One region of the Flocculibacter collagenilyticus genome, then DNA from elsewhere that is predicted to be linked to it. Evidence: predicted binding sites of a transcription regulator. Region 1 holds the regulator's gene; the other holds the start of a gene.
What was found. The regulator sigma-54, encoded in region 1, starts transcription at its own class of promoters, with help from an activator protein. The targets are predictions, from matches to a motif close to GTTGGCACGNNNNTNGNNT.
Positions count from the first base shown of each region.

Region 1 (7,963 bases):
TAATCAACTAAAACAGTATAGCCTTGTAATGACAATACCATGCCGATAAACAAGCCAGCGACAATAATAATCATTAAAGAGCGTACACCCACTACATGAATTTGTTTAATGAGTAGTGGCAGAGCTTTACCTGGTTTTGGCACAGTAAAAATGGCACTTAATAACATAAATGCAGCGCGCCCGAGCCCGGCTAAATACGATAATGTGGTTGCGCCCACTATTTGAAAGAACGACATCATCTTAATGAGTTACCTTTAACAAGTCTTCAGAGTATGGTTTCGCTTTAAAGTGGAATGGTACAGGACCATCCGAGTGCCCATTAAGGAATTGCTGCACGAGCGGAGAGTCTGATTGTCTTATTTGATCAGGAGAGCCGTGGCCAATCACTTGTTGCTCTGCAACTATGTACACATAGTCAGCAATGCTCATCACTTCAGTAACGTCGTGCGAAACAATGATAGAACTTAAGCCAAGTGCGTCATTCAGTGAGCGAATTAATTTAATCAATACACCCATTGAAATAGGATCTTGGCCTACAAAAGGTTCGTCGTACATAATCAACGAAGGATCTAGTGCGATTGAACGCGCTAACGCGGCTCTTCTTGCCATTCCGCCTGATAATTCATTTGGCATTAGTTCAGCAGCACCACGTAGGCCCACCGCTTCAAGCTTCATTAAGACCATTTTTCTGATCAGTGCTTCAGGTAACTTGGTGTGCTCACGAATAGGGAAGGCAACGTTGTCATAAACCGACATTTCAGTAAATAATGCACCGCTTTGAAATAGCATGCTCATATTTTTGCGCACATCATAAAGTGCTTTGCGGCTTAATTCAGGAATATTACTATCGTTGAAATGGATTGAACCTGACTGTGGCTGTAATTGCCCACCAATTAAACGTAGCATCGTTGTCTTACCGATCCCACTAGGCCCCATTATGGCCGTAACTTTACCCCGAGGAAAATTAAGACTGATGTTGTCGTATATTAATCTTTCCCCACGCTTGAAAGTTAAATTTTTAACTTTCACTATGAAATCAGACAATTCACCTTCCTGTGTACTAAATTAAGAGAAACTAAGGCCGCGTATTTTATGCTGTTTTAACTTTAGTTGATAATAATATTTCGTAAATAAATATAAATTTTTTAAAAAATTGTTGCTGAAGGCCGATTTTACTCGATTATTTTGGGGTTTTGCTTTTCTTTTTATTCATTTAACCGCACAATTGCGGCCATTGTTGGGTTCAAAATGACGTTTATACCATGCTTATTTCATTTGCTTTGTTGGTTTTAGGGTTTGCATTATTAGTTTGGAGTGCTGATAAGTTTGTTTATGGCGCGGCGGCATTAGCAAGAAATCTTGGCATATCAACGATGATTATTGGTTTAACCATTGTTGCTATGGGCTCCTCGGCACCCGAGATGATGGTGTCGGCCAGTGCATCAATTGCTGATAAAACTGACACCGCTGTGGGTAATGCAATTGGATCAAATATCACTAATATCCTTCTTGTTCTAGGGTTAACAGCGTTACTTAAACCCATGTCAATCTCTTCCAGTACTGTCTATCGTGAATTACCCATAGTATTGGCGGTTTCTGTATTGGCATGGTGGTTTATTCAAGATAATTATTTTTCTTTCAATGAAGGCGCGGCACTCGCTATTGCATTTGCACTGTTTATTGGTGGCTTGATGATTATTGCAATGCGCAACAGAAATAGTAATCAGAATAAAGGTACAGATTTATTTTTAGACGAGGCAGAAGACGAAATTCCTGAAGGTGTTAGTAATAAAAACGCCATCTTCTGGGTGGTGCTTGGTATTATTCTATTACCGTTAAGTTCAACCATTTTGGTTGATGCGGCTACCGATATCGCAAAATATTTTGGCATGAGTGACTTAGTCATCGGGCTTACCATTATTGCAATTGGCACCAGCCTACCCGAACTCGCGGCAAGTATTGCAGGTGTGATGAAAAATGAAGATGATTTAGCCATTGGTAATATTATTGGCTCAAACATTTTTAATATTTTAGCCGTGTTAAGTATAGCGGGTTTAATCAACCCTTCTGCCATAGATCCAAGTGCAGGTAGCCGAGATGCATTGATAATGATTGGTGCAACCCTAATGTTAGTATTAATGTCATTACGTTTTAGAGGCCGTCGAAGAATAAACCGCTTTGAAGGTGCAGTGATGCTGTCGTGTTTTATTGGGTATCAAGCATTAATTTTTTTAACATTAAGCTAGTTTAAATTTATTGTGTCAGAGAACGTTCACCATGCCAGAAAGTACATTTATTACCTCAGCTAAAAAAGTGATCGAAATAGAAAAAAAGGCAATAGAAAATATTGCTAAGTATATAGATGCTGATTTTGTTCAGGCGTGTGAGTGTATGCTTGCTTGTCAAGGACGAATTATTGTCATTGGTATGGGAAAGTCGGGTCATATTGGTAATAAAATTGCGGCAACCTTAGCCAGTACTGGCACCCCTGCCTTTTCTGTGCACCCAGGTGAAGCGAGCCACGGTGACTTGGGAATGATCACACAGCAAGATGTGATTTTAGCGATTTCTAATTCAGGCGAAACCCAAGAAGTACTGACCATTACCCCTGTTATTAAACGTATTGGTGCTACCTTAATTGCCATGACAGGGGCGCCGCAATCATCATTAGCCAAATTATCTGATATTCACTTATGTATTAAAGTAGAACAGGAAGCGTGCCCTTTAGGTTTAGCACCGACAGCCTCAACTACTGCAACCTTGGTAATGGGTGACGCACTTGCCGTTTCATTACTTGAAGCAAGAGGGTTTACTGAAAATGACTTTGCGCTTTCTCATCCGGGCGGTAGCTTAGGTAAGCGACTATTATTACGTTTAAGCGATGTGATGCATCAAGGTATGCAAGTGCCATTAGTAAAAAGTACTGCCACTGTAAAAGAAGCCCTGATGGAGATCACCCAAAAAGGCTTAGGGATGACTGGTGTATTAGATAAAACTGGCGAGCTGATAGGCTTATTTACAGATGGTGATTTACGTCGCATTTTAGATCAAAAAGTCGACTTCCATAACACGCTGATTGGTGACGTTATGACCCAAGGCTGTGTAACTGCTCAGCCTTCAATGCTTGCCGCAGAAGCACTAAAATTAATGCAAGATAAAAAGATCAACGGTCTGATGATTGTGGATGCCAATAATAAACCTGTAGGTGCAATGAATATGCACGACTTATTAAATGCAGGAGTCATTTAATGAATTTATTCGAAACAATGTATCAGTTAGTAACTGATGACGTTGCTAATGCAGCGAAACAAGTAAAATTAGTAATATGTGACGTAGACGGGGTGTTCTCAGATGGTCGAATTTATTTAGGCAATGATGGGGAAGAGCTAAAAGCCTTTCATACCCGTGATGGGTATGGCGTAAAAGCCCTGCTTAATGAGAATATCGCTGTGGCGGTTATTACTGGGCGTAACTCAAGGATTGTTGAAAAAAGAATGACGGCACTGGGTGTTACAGACATCTATCAAGGCTGTGAAAATAAACAAGTTGCTTATCAAGAGTTGTTACAGAAGTACCAACTGACTGATGCACAAGTGGCCTATATTGGTGATGATTTTCCTGACTTACTGCTAATTAAGCAGGTTGGGTTGGGTGTTGCAGTGCAAGATGCTCATCCCCTCGTTAGCATGGGCGCTAAGTATATTACCAAATTGAATGGTGGCTTTGGCGCGGTCAGAGAGTTGTCAGATTTAATTTTAATTAGCCAAGATAAGTTTAATCGTTACAGTGGTACGAGTGCATGAGTAAACTACGAGTGCTATTAATACTCGTATTTTTAGTGGTGATGGCGCTAATGTGGTTGCCGTACATGAAAACCACGCCGTTAACTAGTCAACCTGAAGTGGAGTCTGATTTTAACCCAGACTATACCGCTGCCTCGTTGGTGCACTCAATGTATGCGCCTGATGGCCGCTTGAGTCATAAAATTCGGTCTGAGCGAATGGCGCACTATCAAGAGCTAGGGTTTACGCGCTTTTATAATGCGTTATTTACCATTTACGACCATAACGAACAAAACCATTGGCAAATTCGCGCCGATGAAGCGGTATTGTTTGATGACAGAATTGAGTTAGACAATAACGTAGTCGCTACTAGTTTAAATCAAGATAGTTATTTAAAAACAATTAATGCCGAATATATAGAAGTATCTTTTGTACAAAAAACGATGTTGTCGGATCAAGATGTTGAAATGTTGGGCGATCAATTTGTCATGAAAGGCAAAGGGTTGCGGGCAAATCTGTATAGCAAATCGTTTAAACTAATTAACCATGTAAGAACTGTATATCATAATGAAAATGAAAAGAATTAGTATCTCACTTATATTGGCTAGCCTAATGTTGTCAAACATGGCCAATGCCACGATTGAAGATTTCAAAAAACCTGTAAATGTGGATGCCGACACACAAAGTGTTGATATTAAAAATGACACCGTGAACTTTGTTGGTAACGTTATTATTAAACAAGGCTCGCTTATTATTCATGCTGACGAACTAAAAGCGAATGCTAAGCAAGGTAAAGGCAAAGAAGTGTTTACTGCGAAGGGAAGCCCTGCAACCTACGAACAAACGTTGGATGACGGCAGAGTAATCACAGCGCAGGCCGATGAAATTATTTATAAGCGTGCAGCGCGCCACCTAGCGTTAAAAGGCGCCGCGCAGCTAAAGCAAAACGACAGCCTAGTTAAGGGCGACGTGATTGAGTATGACTTAGAAGCGCAAAAATTAGATGCAACCAGCCAACAAGAAAACAAATCTTCACGTGTAACCACCATTTTTACTACAGAAGATATTGAGGCTAAAAGCGTTCAAGACAAAAATAAGACAGAAGAAACCAACGCTAAAGATGAAAGCGTGAACAAGGAAGCACCTGAAGAGTCGAAAATTGAAACGCCATAACTTTTGATGAAAATTGAGAAAAGTTTACGAAACAAATAAGTGAATCAATGACAATATTATCAGCACAAAATCTGGCAAAAAGTTACAAAGGTCGTCAAGTTGTTCGCGATGTAAGTATCGATGTTGCAGCTGGCAGCATAGTTGGCTTGTTAGGGCCGAACGGAGCAGGTAAAACAACTACATTTTATATGATTGTGGGGTTGGTACCATCTGATCGGGGGCGCATTGTGCTTGCAGACCAAGATTTAACATTGGAACCAATGCATGCAAGAGCACGAGAAGGCATTGGCTATTTGCCGCAAGAAGCATCTATTTTCAGAAAACTTAGCGTTTATGACAATATCATGGCCATTTTGCAAACTCGCCGCGATTTAACCCGAATAACGCGCGAAGAAGCGCTAGATGGGTTGTTAGAAGAATTCAATATTGGTCACATTCGCGATAGCCTAGGCATGAGCTTGTCTGGCGGAGAGCGTCGTCGTGTAGAAATTGCTCGTGCATTGGCCGCTAATCCCAAATTTATTTTATTGGATGAGCCGTTTGCAGGGGTCGACCCAATTTCAGTATTAGACATCAAAAAGATTATCCAGCATTTAAAGAATAAAGGCATTGGAGTATTAATTACTGATCACAATGTACGAGAAACACTAGACGTGTGTGAGCATGCATACATTGTGAGCCATGGTGAATTAATTGCGAATGGTACACCTGAGCAAGTGTTAGCAAATCAGACCGTAAGAGATGTATACCTAGGTGAGCAATTCACGCTATAGTTAAGTTAATTAGTTAAAGGAATTTATCGGATTTTATGAGGCAGTCTTTACAGTTAAAAATTGGTCAACAGTTGACCATGACCCCACAATTGCAACAGGCTATTCGTCTCTTGCAATTATCGACGTTAGATTTGCAACAAGAAATTCAAGAAGCCTTAGACAGTAATCCACTCCTTGAAGTGGAAGAAGATCATGGCTCATCGCCTGAACAAGTGAGCGACAGCAACGACGGAACCACCAAACAAGATGCCAATGGTGAAGCTGAAGACATGACGTTTTCAGAGGTAAAAGAAATGGATACAACGGAAGCGGTTCAACAAGAGAATATGTCGGACGAGCTGCCTGTTGATAGTTCATGGGATGAGTATATTAGTGCAGCGCCGGTGGCGTCAGTGTCTGGTGCTAGCGACAATGATGATATGGTTTTTCAAGGTGAAACGACCGATAATATTCAAGATCATATTTTATGGCAAGTTAGGCTAACCCGGTTTAGCCCTACAGATGAAACGATCGCCATGGCGATAATTGAAGCGATTGACGATTCAGGCTATTTATCAGTTACTACAGAAGATATTCTGAATAGCTTAGGCGATGACGATGTAGAGCTTGATGAGGTTGAAGTAGTACTAAAGCGTATTCAATTAATGGACCCATTAGGTGTGGGAGCCCGCAGTTTAAAAGAATGTATGCTGATTCAGTTAGGTCAATTTAGCAACGATACGCCTTATTTGTCTGACGCAAAAACCATTGTGAACGAATATATCGATTTATTAGGTAATCGTGACTATCGTACTTTACAAAGAAAGACTAAGCTTAAAGAGCATCAGCTAAAAGAGGTTATGCAACTTATCCATAGCCTTAATCCAAGGCCAGCCAGTGCGGTGATTACTGAACAACCGCAATATGTTATTCCAGACGTATCAGTCGTGAAGAAAAAAGGCCGTTGGATTGTAGAATTAAATCCAGACTCAATGCCGAAAGTTACTATTAACCAGCAATACGCGGCGTTGTCTAAAACCAGTAAGTCATCTACGGATACGCAATTTATTCGTTCTCATTTACAAGATGCAAAATGGTTTATCAAAAGTTTGGAAAGTAGAAACGATACCTTACTCAAAGTTGCGAATTGTATTGTGCAGCAGCAACAGGCATTTTTTGAGTATGGTGACGAGGCCATGAAGCCAATGGTATTGAACGATGTGGCAGAAATGGTAGATATGCATGAATCAACCATTTCACGTGTGACAACGCAGAAATATATGCATACACCACGCGGCATTTTTGAGCTTAAGTACTTTTTTTCAAGCCATGTAAGTACTGAAAACGGCGGCGAGTGTTCATCAACAGCGATCAGAGCGTTGATTAAAAAATTAGTCTCTGCAGAAAATGCGGCGAAGCCATTGAGTGATAGTAAGATTGCAGAAATTATGGCTGATCAAGGTATTAAGGTAGCAAGACGTACGATTGCGAAGTATCGTGAGTCTTTGTCTATCCCTCCATCTAACCAAAGAAAGAGCTTACTGTAAGCTCTTGATGAAAGAAGGAAAGTGCTTATGCAAATCAATTTAACTTGCCGTCACGTTAATGCCACTTCGTCGATAAAAGATTATGTAGATAATAAATTTTCCAAATTAGAGCGACATTTTGATCATATCAATAATGTTCACGTTATTTTGGATTCCGAAAAGTTAATGCAAAAAGCGGAAGCAAAACTCCATGTTAATGGCGGAGAGTTGTTTGCCACAGCCACTCACGACGATATGTATGCGGCGATAGATGGGTTGATTGACAAGCTAGACCGACAAGTCATTAAACATAAGGAAAAACTTTCAAGCCACTAAAAAAGAATAGTTATTGTAATATGTCTTTTAAAACTTTGATGTCTGAGGACTGCACAAAATGTGCAGTCCTTTTTAATAGCAAGAAACGTATTTTAGAGTACATTAGCCAATTGGCACACACTAAACTGCCTGATATTAGCCAACATGAAATTTTGGACAGTTTAATGGCAAGAGAAAAGCTAGGCAGTACCGGGATTGGTAAAGGAATTGCTATTCCCCATGGCCGCTTGAAGAATACGCAAAAAACGGTCGCAATTTTTTTAGTAAGTAAAAATCCGATCCAATACGACTCAATCGATCAAAAGCCAGTTGATGTATTTTTTGCACTGTTAGTACCCGAAGAGCAATGTAAAGAACATTTAAGTACGTTGTCAGCCGTTGCTAGCATGCTTGA
Region 1 is NZ_CP059888.1:3,426,606-3,434,568, reverse strand. Features, by position in the region: gene mlaE (lipid asymmetry maintenance ABC transporter permease subunit MlaE) at 1-236, opposite strand, end outside; gene mlaF (phospholipid ABC transporter ATP-binding protein MlaF) at 241-1,044, opposite strand; gene HUU81_RS15235 (calcium/sodium antiporter) at 1,263-2,246, shown strand; gene HUU81_RS15230 (KpsF/GutQ family sugar-phosphate isomerase) at 2,278-3,249, shown strand; gene kdsC (3-deoxy-manno-octulosonate-8-phosphatase KdsC) at 3,249-3,803, shown strand; gene lptC (LPS export ABC transporter periplasmic protein LptC) at 3,800-4,369, shown strand; gene lptA (lipopolysaccharide transport periplasmic protein LptA) at 4,395-4,955, shown strand; gene lptB (LPS export ABC transporter ATP-binding protein) at 5,003-5,728, shown strand; gene HUU81_RS15205 (RNA polymerase factor sigma-54) at 5,764-7,254, shown strand; gene hpf (ribosome hibernation promoting factor) at 7,282-7,569, shown strand; gene ptsN (PTS IIA-like nitrogen regulatory protein PtsN) at 7,590-7,963, shown strand, end outside.

Region 2 (7,963 bases), 620 kb from region 1:
CTAAGTTATGCAGGGACTTCCATTCCTGACTCTCTCATTTTGGCTAACTTATATCTTAAGGTTCTTGGACTCATACCTAACTTTTCAGCCACATCTTTACGACTACCATTAAACTCATTTAGCGTGTCTAAAATAATGCGATGTTCTTGTTCACGTAAACCATCTTTAAACGAGGTTACGTCAACATTTACATCAAAATTAGATGTGCCCGTAATGACATTACTTGAACTGGTGTCAGAAATAAGCTCTGCATTCACTTCTTCTAATAAGATTGCAGTTTCGTCAATGCTTCCGCTTGACTGCAATATTAATGCGCGTTGGATAACATTATCTAGCTCTCGAACATTGCCAGGCCAAGAGTGACGCTGTAACTTACGCATAGCAAGTTCAGATAACTGAGGAGCAGCCTCTCCCATTTTTTCGCTATGGCGCTCAATTAAATGCTTAGCTAATGGTATAACGTCACCAGAGCGTTGCGCCAAAGGAAGCCACTTAAGCGGAAATACATTCAAACGATAATATAAATCTTCTCGGAAAATACCATCTGTAACCGCTTCACGTAGTTGTCTATTACTAGTTGCAATAACACGCACATCCAACTTAATCGTTTTTCGACTACCTAACCGTTCTACTTCCTTTTCCTGTAATACACGCAGCAATTTTGCTTGCAAGCTAAGATCCATTTCCGTAATTTCATCAAGTAAAATAGTACCGCCTTGTGCTTGCTCAAATTTGCCCGGGCAGGCTTGCACCGCGCCGGTAAAAGCCCCTTTTTCATAGCCAAATAGGGTCGATTCCAACATATTCTCTGGAATTGCCGCACAGTTTATCGCAATGTATGGTTGTTCTTTTCTTGCCGAGTTTTCATGGATGTATCTGGCAAGTACTTCTTTACCCGAACCACTAGGCCCTGTCACCATAACACTGGCATCAGATGCTGCAACGCGTTTAGCTAAGTTTAATAACTCTAAGCTTTTTTCATCAGCGGCTACAGGCTCATAAGCTGGCTGCTCGTCAACGGGAGCATAACGACTCACTAAGTTAAGTAACACTTCAGGAGCAAATGGCTTAGCCATGTAATCAACTGCCCCTTCCTTCATTGCTTGCACAGCATCGTTGATTGAAGCGTAGGCGGTCATCATTAATACAGGCAAATTAGGATAATTAACCTTAATACTTTTGAGTAAATCCAAACCTGACATTTGTCCCATTTGCACATCACTCACCACCATGCCAATGTTCGACTTTTTTAAGGTTAAGATAGCTTCTTCAGCGCTACACGCTGCTTCACACTGATAACCTGCAATCATTAAGGTATCTAATAATGCTTCGCGTAAACCCGCATCATCTTCAACAACAAGAACACTTTTATTCGTCATCGCGCTTCCCCCTAATTGTTCGACGGTTCTGCAATAATTGGGATATGTAATAAGAATTCAGCTCCTGTATTACACGCACCGTTAATCGACACTCGACCATGATGCGCCGTACATACAGATTTAACGACCGCTAAGCCTAATCCGGTTCCTTGGCTACGAGTGGTGTAAAAAGGTTCGAATATTTTTTCTTGTATATCCCCTGCAATACCAGGCCCGTTGTCTCTTACAGAAATAACGACTTCATTCTCTGATACCGCACGATATGCGCTAATACTTATTTCTGCACCATTACCAATAACCTGAATACTATTATGAATAAGATTCTGAATTGCACTGGCAAGGGATACTTTATTGCCCAGAATTAGGATGTCGGGCTCTGGTAGCTCTACATAAAGCTTGCCATTATTTTGCAATACCATCGCTTCGGAGCCTGCACGCACTTCAGCAAGCAAGTTTTGAAGAGACACTTCTTTTACAACTTGGTTTTCACTGCCACTTTTAGCAAACAGCAGCATGTCATTAACTTGATGCTCCAAGTCATTCAAGCGCTCAGTTAACTTACATTGAAAGGTTTTACGGGAATTAGGTGTTAGTCTTTCATTACCTAAATTCGCAGCATAAAGCATTGCAGCGGAAAGAGGCGTTCTTACTTGGTGCGCTAGGGATGCAACCATTTTACCTAAACTAGATAAGCGCTGCATTTGCGCTATACGCTCTTGTAAAATACGCGTTTCAGTTAAGTCAGTCATTAATATGAGCTGTCCCGGCTGAGGAGCTAATGCTGTAATAGCCAACTTAACGCGACGACCGTCATGAAGGGAAACCTCGTGCCCATCGTCACTTCTTGGACGAAATGAACGCTTAATCACATCAGTCCACTTTTCACCTTCAAGCGGCTCACCCAACATTTCAAGAGCTACTTTGTTAGCATCTTTTACTCTACCTCTTGCATCTAACACAACGACACCGGCGGGTAAAATGTCTACTAAATGGCTTAACCAACTGGACTGTTGACGTAACTGATTTAATTCACCAGTGTAGGATTCCATTGCTAAGTTACTTAGCAGGTCACTTGAAAACAATTCTTGGTCTTGAAAGTCTTGCCTAAGAGCATGTATTGAAGCCATAACGCTACACCATTAAAAAATCTAAACTAGCATGACTAATACACGTTTTATGCCAAGTAGAGTTTTACTAAATTAAACAGGTAGTTACGGAGTAAAACGAAGTAAGATTAAGCACTAAAAAAATAGTAAAAATTAAAGTGACTAGAGTTTGACGGTGGTTTTTTAAGCAAAAAAGACGCGTAAGAAACTACTTACTCGTCTTTTACTAAATTATATTTTTTCATTTTCTCTACTAATGTTGTTCTTCGCAACCCTAGTACGTCAGCTGCGCGCGCCACCACATAATCATGTTGATCAAGCGCCTGAGTGATAAAGCTAACCTCTAAATCAGCAAGGTGCTCTTTAAGGTTAATACCTTCTGGTGGCAATAACCCTAAATTTATTGCGTCTGATACATCACTAATGTTTTCATTTTCGATTTCATCTTCAGAAGCATCACTGAATAAATCCATTAATGCATTATGTTCAGCAATTTCATCTGGATATTCTGGTACATAGGCATCAACATCTATGTGCTGGTATTTTCTTGGTAGTTCCGTTACATCAATGACTTGGCTAGGATACATTATCGCCATCCGCTCAACTAAGTTGGATAATTCGCGCACGTTACCAGACCATTGATGCATTTTTAAAGATTCTAGGGCGCGATCGGTAAACTTAAGTGCCTGAGTCATCTCAGAGTCTAAACGCTTTAATAGCTCATCAATTAACATGGGGATATCGTCAGCGCGCTCTTGTAACGACGGCGTTTCAATAGGGAATACATTCAATCGGTAATAAAGGTCTTCTCTGAATTTCCCGCTTTCAATCATTTGCTCTAAACTACGATGCGTTGCCGCCAAAATTCTGACATCGGCATTGATCGCTTTTGTGCCCCCTACGCGCTCATAAATACGCTCTTGCAGCACACGCAATAACTTCACTTGCATTTGCAGCGGCATATCACCGATTTCGTCTAAAAAGAGTGTGCCACCTTGCGCTAGTTCAAACCTACCTTTCCTCGCAGAAATAGCCCCTGTAAAAGCCCCTTTTTCATGACCGAATAATTCACTTTCTAATAACTCACCCGGTATTGCACCACAGTTAACAGGCACAAACGGGCCGTTACTGCGTTTAGACAATAAATGAATGTTCCGCGCAACAACCTCTTTTCCTGTTCCAGAATCCCCCAAAATCAATACATTTGCGTCGGTAGTAGCTACCTGCTGAATCAAAAATCGGATCTCTTTCATACAGGGGGTATGGCCAATCAAACCAGAGAATTTGGCAGCATCATTACGATGTTTTTGGGTGGGAATAAGTCGGCGATACTCTTGGCAGTCGTGCAATAGCTGTGTTGCAACGGCATAATTGAATGGCTCGCCTAGAATACCAATAACATTTGGTATTTCCATTAACTCTTTTAGCGTTTCACCTATTACCACAAAAGGAACTTCAGGGTTTTCACGGATAAGCTGCGCATGCTCACCAGAAGTAAGTGCGCCTAACACAAACGCAGTAACAGCATTTGCTGGTTCACACGCAGTTGAAACTTCATCAATTGAAATACATTCATTTTTTTCGCCGATAAAAGACAGTGAGACAGCCAGCCTTTCAGCCCTCGCTGTGTTTTCATCTAATATCACTACACGACGAATATTTTGCATAGATTGTACAACCTAAGTGCTTAACAGTATGTTTTTAATTGTAAAACGCAATTCCATTTAAGCAAGAAATTTATGGCAGTATTTTGACGTTTGTTCAAAAAATTGACTAACTATTGACTGGCTATGGTTTATCGATATGTATTGGATGTTGAATTCGTAAAGTAACGAGCCACGAATTTACATAAATCTTACTATAACAACATACAAATTTTAAAGTGGGTATAAAGGGGAAAGAAATATCAGCGAACTCATCACAGGTAGATACGACTTCTATAATATCCTGCTTTAAATCAATATTTTGTATATCGTAGCAGCAATGTTACTAGCTCTGTTAATTGTATACGTTTATGAGCTCATCCAAGAGCTTAGGGGGGGGGCTAGCAACTAGCCCCAAAGAAAATTGAGAAGGTTGAGGATTAGAAATCTAACAACCCTAATATTTGCCCCTGATTTGCATTAGCTTGAGCCTGCATTGCAATCGCACTTTGATCTTGAATTTGCTGATTAACTAGCTCTGACGTAGCTCTCGCATAATCAGTATCTTGTATTCTGCTTCTTGCTTCTTCAGTGTTAATTGCTGTTTGAGACAAATTATTAATGGTACTGCCTAAGCGATTTTGGAATGCGCCTAAATTAGCTCTGGATGAGCTCACTTCGTCACGGGCAGCTTGTGCTATTTCAATAGCTTCTTGTGCACCAGCAGCGGTACTCACATCAATACTTTGTAACGCACTAACCCCTTCACCACCTACTGCAAGGTCAACGGTTTGACCGCTTTGAGCACCAACTTGGAAAGATAATGAACCACCAGAGAAGATTTGCTGATCGCCAAAACGTGTATTCTTATAAACATCGCCAACGTGCTCTTGTAAGTGACTAATTTCCTGCTGAATCGCTTTGCGATCAGAAGCAGATAATGACCCATTAGCCGCTCGAATTGAAAGCTCCTCAATTCGCCCTACTGCGTCACCCACACTCGACAATGCCCCTTCGGCCACTTGTGCGTACGAAATGCCATCATTAGCGTTACGCATTGCCATATTCAAGCCATTAACTTCAGACGTTAACCTATTAGCTATTTGTAACCCTGCGGCATCATCTTTGGCTTGATTAATTCTTAGCCCAGAAGCCAATTGTTGAAAAATCTTTTTCTGATTTTCCTGAAATTGCGTTAATGCTGGTGCATTACTGTTACCACCAATTTTCATTGTTAGCTCCTGTCTCAATCATTAAAAGTCAGCCCAAAGCCATAGCAATAAATTGAATTACTCACCTCAAGCCCTGAAAAGCTTGTGCATTTTATCACAAGTATAGTTTCCGCTCAAATTTTAACCAACCGCTAACTTGGTAAAACTGTCTTCATATGCCGAAAAGAACTATATTTAAAGAGGTTAATGAAAGTAACTTATCAATAAATAGATACTGATTCATGGACCATTGAGACTTTTTACTTTGGATATTTAATAGTACAAAAATCATTCAACTTAATTATTATAAGATCATAGAGTTATATTTTTATTGCATAAAATGCCTAAAGATTTTCAGATTTATGCAGATACTATTTATGTTCACTGAGAATAACATTAGGTTTTAACGAGGCGAGCACCTAGTTTTACAGCAATAGGGTTATTATATGGCTCGAATTTTGCTTTAAATATTGATTATGGTTTGAGGAAGTTAAACATTATGTCTAGAGCATCAATTCAAAAATACAAAGCAATGAAAATCAATGCGGCTGCAAACGCTAACCCGTATGAGCTTATCACAATTGTATTAACTAACATCATCGGCAAGTTATCAGGTGCCAAAGCGCATATAGAGCGTAACGACACTGAGCAAAAGGGGAAATTAATTTCCGACTCAATTACTTTGGTAGGTGCATTACAAGATAGCTTGAATATGAATGATGGTGGTGATGTTTCTAACAACCTTTACAATCTTTATGATTATGCACAACGTACGTTATTAGAAGCTAATTTAAATAACTCTACTGAACTATTAGATGTAGTTATTGAAATTATGCGAAATATTAAAGAAGGCTGGGAAGCTATCCCGCACGACGTTAAGGAAGAGTTTTTAACCCAGAAAGCAGTAAACGGTTAATCCATGATGAATGTATCAACTTTCCCTACTCTGCCAGAAAACATCGTTCAACAAATTGATGCCATTAACGCACAGTTACTTTCTGCGTTAGCGGAAGATGCAGTTGAAGAAGTGAATGATAAAATTGCTGAGCAGAAAGATTTGTTTCATGTGTTGTTTGAAACAACCGAGCAAGATTGGTTGATTGAAAACAAGCCGACACTTGAAGCGCTGCACGAAGAATTCAACATTGTTTTCGTCAAGTATTTGACTCGTAAAAACGAAATACGCCAGCAACTCCTTAAGCATAAAAGCAATACAAAAGTGGTAAAGGAATATCAGTTATTTACCGCTTAATGAGCTAACTTGCACAATTCTCATACATATTAACCTTCTGCTAGTGGTGAAAGCGCTTTCAAACTTTCACCATTACAGAAGTTGATATATTATCAAAGCATTACAATTAACTGAGTTACTTATTTTTTTCATTACTGAATGAGTAAAATGAGGTCATTAATACCTTCATCATACACTTTCATTTGTGAAATAAAGTATGCATTTTTAAGACAATACTTAACTCAGTCGACTCTAATTATTGATAGGCACATATTTTGCTGGGATCAGTAATACTCACTGTGTTGGATAGAGGCACTTATGTTTGACAATAAAACCATCTTAATTACTGGCGGAACGGGGTCATTCGGTAAAAAATATACCCAAACCTTATTAAGTCGATACAATCCCAAAAAGATTATCATTTTTTCTCGCGACGAGCTTAAGCAGTTTGAGATGCAACAAGTGTTCAACCAAGACTGTATGCGCTATTTTATTGGTGATGTTAGAGATCGAGATCGCTTAAATAGAGCAATGCGAGGCGTTGATTACGTTATTCATGCCGCAGCAATGAAGCAAGTACCAGCCGCTGAATATAACCCAATGGAGTGTGTTAAAACCAATATTAATGGTGCAGAAAATGTAATAGATGCAGCTCTGAACAATGATGTTAAACGCGTAATTGCGCTTTCTACTGATAAAGCAGCTAATCCAATAAACTTATATGGCGCAACTAAATTGGCGTCCGATAAAATTTTTGTTGCTGCCAATAATATTGCAGGCGGCCATAACACACAATTTGCCGTGGTGCGTTACGGCAATGTAGTAGGCTCCCGTGGGTCAGTCGTTCCATTCTTCCAAAACCTTATTGATAATGGCGCAACAGAACTTCCAATTACTCATGAGAATATGACTCGCTTTTGGATAAGTTTACAAGATGGCGTCGACTTCGTTTTAAAGAATTTTGAACGTATGTATGGTGGTGAAATTTTCGTCCCAAAAATCCCTTCAATTAAGATCACTGACTTAGCGACAGCGATGGCTCCTCATCTTAAACAAAAGGTCATCGGCATTCGACCAGGAGAGAAGCTCCATGAAGTGATGTGCCCAGGTGAGTTGTCTTATCATACCTTTGAGTATGCTGATCATTACGTTATTGCGCCTACGATAAGTTTTAGCAGTCGAAGCAATGACTACACGGTGAATGCCATTAAAGAAGAAGCGCAACTGGTGACAGAAGGATTTGAATATAGCTCTGATACTAACCCGCACTTCTTATCTGTTGATGAAATTTCTGATTTCAATAACAAGGCAATGGCATGATCCCCTACGGTAAACAGGATATCACGCAAGCGGATATTGATGCCGTAATGGAAGCGCTCACCTCTGATTTAAT
Region 2 is NZ_CP059888.1:2,805,944-2,813,906, forward strand. Features, by position in the region: gene HUU81_RS12415 (sigma-54-dependent transcriptional regulator) at 6-1,379, opposite strand; gene HUU81_RS12420 (sensor histidine kinase) at 1,391-2,506, opposite strand; gene HUU81_RS12425 (sigma-54 dependent transcriptional regulator) at 2,698-4,152, opposite strand; gene HUU81_RS12430 (flagellin N-terminal helical domain-containing protein) at 4,569-5,360, opposite strand; gene fliS (flagellar export chaperone FliS) at 5,839-6,255, shown strand; gene HUU81_RS12440 (hypothetical protein) at 6,259-6,591, shown strand; gene pseB (UDP-N-acetylglucosamine 4,6-dehydratase (inverting)) at 6,889-7,890, shown strand; gene pseC (UDP-4-amino-4,6-dideoxy-N-acetyl-beta-L-altrosamine transaminase) at 7,887-7,963, shown strand, end outside.
Region 2: a site for sigma-54 is predicted at 5,785-5,803, ahead of fliS (flagellar export chaperone FliS). Genes of this name have one in related genera too.